One region of the Ruegeria sp. BC6 genome, then DNA from elsewhere that is predicted to be linked to it. Evidence: riboswitches for the same ligand, from Rfam matches in the RefSeq annotation. Region 1 holds a riboswitch; each other region holds the start of a gene.
What was found. A riboswitch is a leader RNA that binds a small molecule or an ion and turns the genes downstream of it on or off. The one in region 1 is predicted to bind cobalamin.
Positions count from the first base shown of each region.

Region 2: it holds a riboswitch for cobalamin, as region 1 does, so the genes downstream of both, ACR0MM_RS15710 (DUF1636 family protein) here and ACR0MM_RS05700 (CbtB domain-containing protein) in region 1, are expected to answer to the same signal.
Region 3: it holds a riboswitch for cobalamin, as region 1 does, so the genes downstream of both, ACR0MM_RS12490 (hypothetical protein) here and ACR0MM_RS05700 (CbtB domain-containing protein) in region 1, are expected to answer to the same signal.

Region 1 is NZ_JBQFUM010000001.1:1,136,305-1,139,572, reverse strand. It holds gene ACR0MM_RS05715 (DUF1636 family protein) at 1-151, shown strand, start outside; gene ACR0MM_RS05710 (hypothetical protein) at 139-633, opposite strand; gene ACR0MM_RS05705 (CbtA family protein) at 698-1,396, opposite strand; gene ACR0MM_RS05700 (CbtB domain-containing protein) at 1,401-1,571, opposite strand; cobalamin riboswitch at 1,608-1,816, opposite strand; gene cobF (precorrin-6A synthase (deacetylating)) at 1,860-2,603, opposite strand; gene cobA (uroporphyrinogen-III C-methyltransferase) at 2,596-3,268, opposite strand, start outside.
Region 2 is NZ_JBQFUM010000005.1:240,052-243,319, reverse strand. It holds gene ACR0MM_RS15720 (hypothetical protein) at 8-427, opposite strand; gene ACR0MM_RS15715 (hypothetical protein) at 671-970, opposite strand; cobalamin riboswitch at 1,616-1,823, shown strand; gene ACR0MM_RS15710 (DUF1636 family protein) at 1,927-2,325, shown strand; gene ACR0MM_RS15705 (ABC transporter ATP-binding protein) at 2,322-3,128, shown strand; gene ACR0MM_RS15700 (ABC transporter substrate-binding protein) at 3,125-3,268, shown strand, end outside.
Region 3 is NZ_JBQFUM010000003.1:382,959-386,226, reverse strand. It holds gene ACR0MM_RS12500 (alpha/beta hydrolase family protein) at 1-248, opposite strand, end outside; gene ACR0MM_RS12495 (TetR/AcrR family transcriptional regulator) at 372-905, shown strand; cobalamin riboswitch at 934-1,151, shown strand; gene ACR0MM_RS12490 (hypothetical protein) at 1,238-1,645, shown strand; gene ACR0MM_RS12485 (protein-tyrosine phosphatase family protein) at 1,649-2,152, opposite strand; gene ACR0MM_RS12480 (DNA polymerase III subunit gamma/tau) at 2,308-3,268, shown strand, end outside.

The DNA.
Region 1 (3,268 bases):
GGGGATCGATCCGGTTGCCGATGCCGATGACATTGCGGCGACCTGTCGGACCATTCTGAACAGCCCGAACGGCTGGATCGAAGACGCCCGTCCGTGCGGGCGGCTTCGCTTGTGTCTGCGGGCGCGGATCCCCGCGCTTCAGTCCACCTGAACCGTGACGGCCGCGCTGACCGGCACCCCATCCACGGCCAGCGGGCTGTGGCTGTTGGCGTTCAGCGAGACCTCGATGGTCGTTTCGCCTTTGGGCAGGTCCTGGATGTGCATCCAGTTGCCATAAAGCCGGGCCAGCTTGACGCCGTTCACATAGACATGCGCATGGCCTTCGCCAGGCTTGTCGTTCAGCGAGGCATGCTCGGGCGCGAACGTGAAGTTCCGCGGCACCACACGCAGGTTCCAACCCGCCATCGGGTCGGGGGAGACGGCGATCTCCAGCCCCGGCGCGTCCGGTCCGGCGGGCAGGTTGATGGCGGTGCTGTGGTCATGGGCCATGGCCTCGGCGTGGTGGCCGCCATGTTGGGCAGGGTCGGAATGGTCGTGGCCGTCGAAGGTGACGCCGTTGGCCGCGGCCAGCACGAACCCGGCGCCCCCGCCAAAGACCAGACCGATCGCGAAAAGAGCAAGCGAGCGTGTCATCTTGTTTCCTTGAAAAGCAAATGACCCGCCGGTTGGGCGCCGGCGGGTCGTGGGATTTCGGAGATCAGGCCGCGGCTTCGACGCGCTTGCCCTCACTCTGCCAGAAATACCCGGCAAACGAACCCAGCAGCACCCAGGCCACAAGGCCGACGCCAAAGGCGCGTGCGGCGAACAAGGCCCCGATCTCGGTCGGAACCGGCCCGGTGAACACGTCGGGTTCCGGCGCGCCGATCAGGTGCGGGGCCATCAACAGCACGGCCGCAACCAGATAGCTGACGATGTTGCCACCGAAAGCGATCAGCCACATGGCCACACCAGCAGCCGCGACGGTTGCCCACCACCAGATCTGCCGCGCAAACACATCCGCTGCGGCAACACCCGGAACCTCGGGGGCCAGGGTGAAGCCCGGCGCCAGGTGGAAGGCGATGAAACCGGCCAGGCCCCACAGCACGCCCGTGCGCCCGTCAGCCGTGTGGCCTTGCGCTTCGGCCAGCGACATCAGGGCGACCAGAACGAGCGCATAGCCGGTATAGGTCAGCATGGTGAACACCACGCTCAACCCGTCGCGGGTCAGGTCCGAGAACATGCCCGGCAGCTCGGGATGGGCCGAGACGGCCTCGGCTCCGAAATGCACCAGCTCTCCGGATTCATACAGTTCAGCATGCAGCAACACGGGCTGCACGAATACCAACTGCAGCAGGGCGACGATCAACCCGGCTGCAGCACCAGCGAACAACGCGCTGGTCAGAATGCGACTGAACATTGGTTTAGTGGCAGGGGAAGCCGGTTGCGTGGCGCACGTCATGGGCGGCGTCATGCAGCGCCGATGCCTGAACGTGACCGGCCAGGGTGATGATCCCCAGGCCCAGAGCTGCCGCGAACACTGCCGAAAGAATGCCAGCGCGTGCCGTTGATGCGGTTTGCGTTTGTGTCGTCATTTTCTGTCCTCCTGTGCCGCCGCACCCGACGGCCGGTGTTTCATTGTTCGCCTGGCAGGTCTCCTGGCTTGCGGGTCAGCGCCTCTGTTCGCCTTCCCCCCGAACGGATCGGGAGTGGCTGGTTGAACAGGGCTCACCGCTTACAGTCGCGGGGGCGGCTTTGGATTTGACCTGCGCGCAGGCCGCACCAAATTCCCTCTTAGCATCCGGATGTCTCCGGCAGGACCAGACCCGTCCATTTAGACGTGAATGCCGCTGTGGCGCAATCGCCATTTGCGACCTTTCGCGTCAATTCCCGCGCTTTTTCAGAACATAGATATCCATGATCCAGCCGTGCCGGGCGCGAGCCTCGGTGCGGTTGCGCAGGATCTCATCGGCCACATCGGCCAGCGGACCTTTGATCAGGATCTGCTCGGGCATGCCCACGTAAGCCCCCCACCAGATGTCAAAATCGGCCATGTCCAGCGTCTGGAACGAACATTCGCCATCCAGCATCACCGCAACCGTATCGGCGTCGCTGGGCCAGCCCTCGTCGCGGATACGCCGGCCGGTGGTGACCAGATAGGGCGCGCCGATCTCGTTGATTGGCATGGCATGGGCCGCCGTCAGCGCCTGCAGCGCCGTGATGCCGGGGATCACCGTGGTGTTCGGCTGCGGGTCCAGCCGCGCGGCGATTCGCAGCGAGCTGTCATAGAGCGACGGGTCGCCCCAGATCAGCAGGGCGACGGTGCGCGCCTCAGGGTGCCGGGCCATCGCCTCCTGCCAGCGTAGGGCGATTGCGTCGTGCCATTCATCCACGCCGCGCAGGTAGCCATCCTGCGAACGGCGCTCGGGGATGTCGAAATAGGCGATTTGGGGCGGTGTGTCGGTGGCCTTGCGGATGATTTCTTCGCGCACACCGGCCAGATCGGCCTTGTTGGCGCCCTTTCGGGGGATCAGGATCAGATCGGCCGCGCGGATCGCCTGCGCGCCCTGAAAGGTCACGTGGTCCGGGTTGCCGGTGCCGATCCCGATCAAGACCAGATCAATCATCGTCGAACTCCGCCAGCGGGCCATAAAGGATCAGCGCAGGTGCAGTACCGATCTCGGAGCCCAGACGCTCGGCCAGTGCGCCGACGGTGGACCGGTGCATCGATTGCTCAGGCGTCGAGACCGATTCGGCCATCAGCGCAGGGGTGTCCAGCGGCAGCCCATGCGCGTGCAGCGCGTCCGCAAGCAGGGGAAAGGTGCGCTTGCCCATGAACACCACGGTCGTCGCACCCGGGTCGGCCAGCGCGGGCAGGTTCAGGTCCTCGGGCAGCTTGCCGCTGACATCGTGGCCGGTGACGAATTGCACCCGCCGCGCGGTCAGGCGCCGGGTCAGCGGGATCCCCGCCGCCGCAGCAGCCGCAATGGCCGAGGGGATGCCCGGAATGATCTCGTACGCGATCCCGGCAGCGCGCAGGGCCGCCAATTCCTCCTCGAGCCGTCCGAACAGGCCGCCATCGCCCGACTTCAGCCGCACGATCCGTTGGCCGGTCTGGGCGTACTCGACCAGCAGGCGGCTGACATGGTACTGCTTGGGCGAGGGCCGCCCGGCGCGCTTGCCCACGCCCACAAGGTCGGCGTCCTTGCGCGCATGGCTCAGGATCGGCCCGCTGCTGAGGTCGTCGAACAGAACCGCGTCGGCCTTTTGCAGCCGGTCCACGGCCTTGAGG
Region 2 (3,268 bases), on a different contig from region 1:
AGAAACCTCACTGCGCTTCCCGCAACTCTGCCAGAAACTCGTCGCATGCCTGTGCGCTGCCGACGATCTCGTCAGTCGTTTCAATTCTTTGCAATGACGCCATTTCGGAATTCACGCGATTGAGGATCTGATCTGCTTGCTCGGCGGTGATCAGGTTCTCGGCCTGAGCTCCCTTCAATGTGGTGCACACACCGGCGGACAAGCCTGTCGCAACGCCGACACCCATCGCGGCCCCGCCGCCCAAGGTCATCGCTCCAACCACGCCGAGGATGAGCCCGATCACAAGCCCCAAGATCACTTTTCCCATGTTTTCCTCCCATTTTGCGGGAAAGAGTTCCGCCTTCATTCCTGGCGCAAACCACGTGCCCATCTGCATATCAAAACCAGTGCCAACAGGTTGAGCACCGGTGCAATCGCCGCGAGCCACGGTTTGGCCGACTCTGAGAAAAGGTCCACCGCAAGGACCCAAGGCAGACCCAGCGGCAAAAGGAATACGCCGGACAATGGGTCTCGCTCCTGTCCGAACCAGCCAAACGTGCCCGTCACAAACGCAAACAACGCCAACAGGTAAAGGGTCGCGAACGCGATGATGGTTATTCTGCAGACCAAGCCGGACCTCAGCGTATCAAGCCAGTGCTGCGCAGCCGATTTCGGCTACGCATCAAACGGGTCACAACGCGCCTTCGTCGCCGAGGAACTCGATACCAGCTGTCGCGCCATCACTGTAGGCAATACAATTCCACGGAGCCCGATCCTCTCCAACCCCAACGGTGACTTGTGTTCCAGCCTCGCTGAACGCGGATGAGAGCACGACGACTTGCGAATTGTTGGTTGTTTTGGCCACGTCTCGCAGACACGCCTGTTGGGCGGGTGTCAGTTCGGCAGGTGCGCTAGACGTGCTGGTGTCGTCGCAGGCCGCTAGCAGTGCGAAACACGTCGCGCCTGAAATCATCATGACTTTGTTAATCATTTTCTTCTCCTCACAGATTTGTTGATACTTTTGGAATAGGTGGTCTTATTTTGCGCGCTCACGTCTAAGCGGTCCCCGATCTTGCGGCCAATGACATGGCTGGCAGACAGATATTCTGCCGATCCCCGGGACCGTGAACAAAGCGTGCTGACGCAATGACGTTATGGGCAAAAACCGGTGCGAAGTTTCGAGGAAGGGTTCGTACGTTAAGTCCGGGCACCGCGTCCTCCCAACGCTGATCTTCGTGAAATGCCTTCCGACCGCCAGCACTCACTCCAGCAGTCGGAAGGGCCCGACGAAACGGGCGACAGCGACAACAACGGAGGTAAAGCTAAAGTTGTGTCGAATTCTTATGTTTGAATCAATCACAGGATAAATCAATGATTTTTCCGCGCGTAAATTTTGTACGCTTGCCAACGATAGGCTTCTGCATTCAAAGGGAAAAGGCGAGGCCGTTCACGGAGGCTTGGCAGTCAGCCCGCTTGCGCCGCCGTGTTTCGGGACCTTCCGAGCTATCTTAATCCAGTTGGTCAAAACGACGTGATTCGCGGCCCGGTCTGTCGCTCAGGTGGTGCCGAAGGGTCGCCTGGATACCTCCATTACGCACCCGCCCAGAACGTCGTTGACAGTGCAACCCGACTCATGGATGAGATTTGCGCTGATGGTTCCCGATCGTTTCGGCGGTCGGGTAAAAGGGAATACGGTGCGGCGCCGTTCTGACGCCAATTCCGTGACTGCCCCCGCAACTGTAGGCGGTGTGCGACCCCCGGATGCCACTGGGCCGATAGGTCTGGGAAGGCGGGGCAAGCCATACACCGCGAGTCAGGAGACCTGCCATCATCAAACGCAACTCAACCCGGGCGGGGTGTCCCGGAAGGAGGCCAAGATGGCATTTTCGGCTTACGCCGCTGACATGACTGGTTCCCTTTCCGCCCCGCGATTTCGCGGAGGGCGAAATGAACCGACAATCAACACATCACATCACGGTTTGCCTATCTTGCCGACCCAAGAGCGCAGCCGTACGCCCCGGGCCTGACCTGATCGGACGATTGCGCGCCGCGCTGGCCGAAGACGACGGTTTGGCAGGTTTTGACGTTTCCGGTGCGGCCTGCATGGCCGGGTGCACCCGACCCTGTACCGTCGCCTATCACGCGCCGGGCAAGGCATCTTACCTGTTTGGCGGCCTGACGTCTGAAGAGACCGGGGCATTGGTGGAATTCGCCCGGCTGTACCAGCAGTTGCGCGATGGATGGTGCAGCTCGGTCGACCGCCCGGCCGGGCTTCGCCACGCGACGCTGGCCCGCATTCCAGCCGCGATGGCTGCGTCTTCGGAAAATGCGGATTGCGCCTCATGAGCGCGCCTTTGCTGTCGGTGGATACCGTCACCTGGGCGCCGCGAAAACGAGCGCCGTTGGTGCTGCACGAGACCAGTTTTGCGCTGATGCGCGGGCAGGTCATGGGGGTTGTGGGGCCGAACGGTGCCGGCAAGACAACCCTTCTGCGGATGATCTACGGCTATCACCGTCCGTCCTCGGGCGACATTCTGGTGGACGGCGTGTCCGTCAAAAGAATGGCCCCCCGGGCGCTGGCGCGTCAGGTTGCCGCCGTGCTGCAGGAGCAGCCCTCGGATTTCGCGCTGACCGTGCGCGACGTCGTGGCGTTGGGACGTGTGCCGCACCGGTTAGGCCTGTCCACGCCCGGCAGTCGTGACCACCAGATCATCGAGTCCGCGCTTCACCGAATGGATCTGCACGGGTTTGCCGACCGTGGGCTGGCCACTCTGTCCGGCGGCGAGCGTCAGCGTGTGATGGTCGCCCGCGCCCTTGCCCAAGAGCCCCGGATTCTTGTGCTGGACGAGCCTACCAACCACCTGGACATCCGCAACCAGCTAGAGGTGTTGCGGCTGATCCGGGACCTCGACCTGACGATCGTCACCTCGCTGCACGACCTGAACCTGGCCGCCGACGTCTGCGACCATGTTCTGGTTCTGAAAAACGGTCGACCCTGCGGCTTTGGCCCACCCCAGACAGTGCTGAGTGACAGGCTGGTCTCTGACACGTTCGAAGTCACCGCCCGGCAAGAGCAGCTCAGCCTCAGTCACAAACCTCACCTGACCTATCAACTCCCCAATCCCCAACCAGAAGGAAGCTTGGAATGAAACCGACCACCCTGGCCCTGGGCCTTGCTTTGGCCGCCAACACCGCGACCGCGGAAACCGCCGTGCAAAGTTGCAATCGAACCGTCACCTTTGACGAACCGCCCAAGGCGGCGATCTCGAACGACGTGAACCTGACGGAA
Region 3 (3,268 bases), on a different contig from region 1:
TCTTTCAGCCGCCCGGTCAGCGAATGCTCGAAATCCCGGTAATCATATGTCAGGCAAGCCATACCGCGCTCGGCGGCCAGCCAGCGAGCAAAGTGCTGATAGTAGTCACGTGGCACTCCTGTTGCGCCGTTCAGCACAACAACGGTTTGCGGCTCGACCGCCGGAGTGTAAAGCCGCGCCGCCAGCTGGGTCTGGCCCGACGGAAACTTAAAGTCTTCCACGTCAACCGCGTGCTGCGAATCCAACATCTTTGCCTCCAAACACTCTGGACCGATCGGTCTAATATTTTGTGTCTGGACCAATTGGTCTAGGCCTGTCAATATTTGGCCTGCATGACCCAACGTCCACCAAACACCAAAGATCGCCTGATCGTGACTGCCGCCCGACTGTTCCAGCGCTCGGGCTATAACGGTGTCGGTCTGGCGGAATTGCTGGCCGAAGCGCAAGCCCCCAAGGGTTCGCTTTATCACCATTTTCCAAAGGGCAAGCCGGATCTGGCCCTGGCGGCGGCCAGTTGGGCTTCGGACGGGATGTTGAGCATGATTGCTGCGGCATTCGACGACGCCGCGGATTTTCGCGACGGGGTCACCACCCTGTGCCACAAAATCGCGAAGCTGTTCGACACCTCGGCCCAATGGGAGACCTGCCCCATCGCCGCCACCCTGTTCGAAAGCCCCGACAACCGCGCGTTTCGGGAACATGCCGACCGTCTGTATGAAAGCTGGATCGTCGAAGTTCGAAACCACGCCGCGCGGTTCGGAGTTTCCGACCCTGAAAAAGCTGCGGACACCCTGTTCATCGTAATGCAGGGCGGCTGGCAATTGGCCCGCGCCCGCCGGGATTCGAATGTGCTGCGCAGACTGCCTGATCTGTTCCCTTGGGACTCACTCCGGCAACCGGGCTGAAACCGTCTTGACTCGATCCCGGATACACCGCTAGCGATGAGGGGATGGTTCCCGTGCCGTTTCGGTCCGGGATGAAAAGGGAACACGGTGCGGTCCAACCCGGAACTCCGGAGCGGACCAAGGCCGCGACTGCCCCCGCAACTGTAGGCGGAGAGCGATGCCTAAATACCACTGACCGCAAGGTTGGGAAGGTCGGCAAAGCAAAGACCCGCAAGTCAGGAGACCTGCCATCAAACGTGAAACCGAAACTCGGACGGGGTGTCCGGGCAGGGTCTGGCCTTGAAACCGGCGTCTGTCCAAATCCACCTCGCCCAGCGCGCGGAGGGCGCAACATGATTTGGAAGACCGATACCCATAAATTCGCGGCAACCATCTGCCAGCGCACCGGAAAGACCTGCCCGGCATTGGCGCGCATGGCACGGGCCATCGCGCAGGCAATGGCGACGGCGCAGGCCGCTACATCCCCCGACTTCCAAGTGGAAGGCAGTAGCGAACTGGCCCATTGCGAACATGGCTGCACGGCGCGGTTCGATGCACGTCCCGAACGGATCCGCGTGTATTGCGGATCGGCCGCCGCCACCCCGTCCTTCCGTCTTGAAACCTATGCCGACATGCTGTTTGACGACCAGAGCGACGCCCTGCCCTCGCAGGTCATCGGCGATCGACCCTGTGCGATGCTGCAGGCCACGGCGATCATGCCCGTGGTCAGAGCCGAGCGCGAGTTCCGCGCAACCGCCTGAAGGTCAGGTCGCCAGTGCCTCGCGCGCCGGGGCGACGGCCCAGTCCATCTGAGCATCAGTCTCGACCGCGCAGGGGCGTACGGCCCGCAGGCGTTTCAGGGCCTGTTCCGGCTGCTCGCCGCTTTCGATCATCAAGCGCAGAACAACCATGCCCGACCGTCCGCAACCGCCCCGGCAGTGGACCAGTACCCGCCCGCCGCCCGACAGCGCATGGCGGGCGGCGGCGCTGACTTCGGGCCAGCGGCCGGATATCTCGGTCGACGGCGCTGAGAAGTCGGCGACCGGCAGATGTGCCCACCGACAGGCGCGCCGATGAATGTCACAGCCCAATTCGCCTGCACCCACAGAAACCAGTTCGGCAAGGGTAGTCATCGAAATTACCAGCCCCGGCGCCCAGGCTGAAATCAGGTCCAGGTCTCCCTCATAGTCGCCGCCACCGCCGGGAACCGAGGTCAGGGCCAGCGTACCGCCGCCCACCTGCAATGCATGAACCACAAGATTTGTCATCAGACGTTCCCCCCGAAACTGGCTGATTGAACTCGATCCGCGCAGTATGCCTCACACCGCGCGCTCGCCAAAGCGAAAAACCTGCACCGGCGCTGTGGACGCGGGGCACCGGGAACTCTACCCTGCATCGTCAGTACGAATCCGTCAGAGCAGACATGACCACACAGTCCAGCCCCGCCTATCAGGTTCTCGCACGAAAATACCGCCCGGAAACCTTTGCCGACCTGGTCGGTCAGGATGCCATGGTGCGCACGCTGAAAAACGCGTTCGAGGCGGACCGGATCGCGCAGGCCTTCATCATGACCGGCATCCGTGGCACCGGCAAGACGACCACGGCCCGGATCATCGCCAAGGGCATGAACTGCATCGGACCCGACGGCAATGGCGGCCCAACGACCGAACCCTGCGGCCAGTGCGAGCATTGCGTGGCCATCATGGAAGGTCGCCATGTGGACGTGCTGGAAATGGACGCCGCCAGCCGCACCGGCGTGAACGACATCCGAGAGATCATCGACAGCGTGCGCTATCGCGCCGCCAGCGCGCGGTACAAGATCTACATCATCGACGAAGTCCACATGCTGTCGACCAGCGCCTTCAACGCGCTGTTGAAAACGCTGGAGGAACCACCCGAGCATGTGAAATTCATCTTTGCCACGACCGAGATCCGCAAGGTTCCGGTCACCGTGCTGTCGCGTTGCCAACGGTTCGACCTGCGCCGGATCGAGCCCGAAGTGATGATCGGCCTGCTGCGCAAGATCGCCACCGCCGAGGGCGCGGAAATCTCGGATGACGCGCTGGCCCTGATCACCCGCGCCGCCGAAGGCTCGGCCCGGGATGCGACCTCGCTGCTGGATCAGGCAATCAGCCATGGTGCCGGCGAAACCACCGCCGACCAGGTGCGCGCGATGCTGGGACTGGCCGACCGGGGCCGCGTGCTGGACCTGATGGACATGATCCTGCGCGGCGATGCGGCCGGGGCCCTGACCGAACTGGGCGCGCAATATGCCGAGGGCGCCGACCCGCTGGCGGTGTTGCGCGATCTGGCCGAAATCACGCATTGGGTCTCGGTGGTAAAGATCACCCCCGACGCAGCCGAAGATCCCACCGTATCGCCCG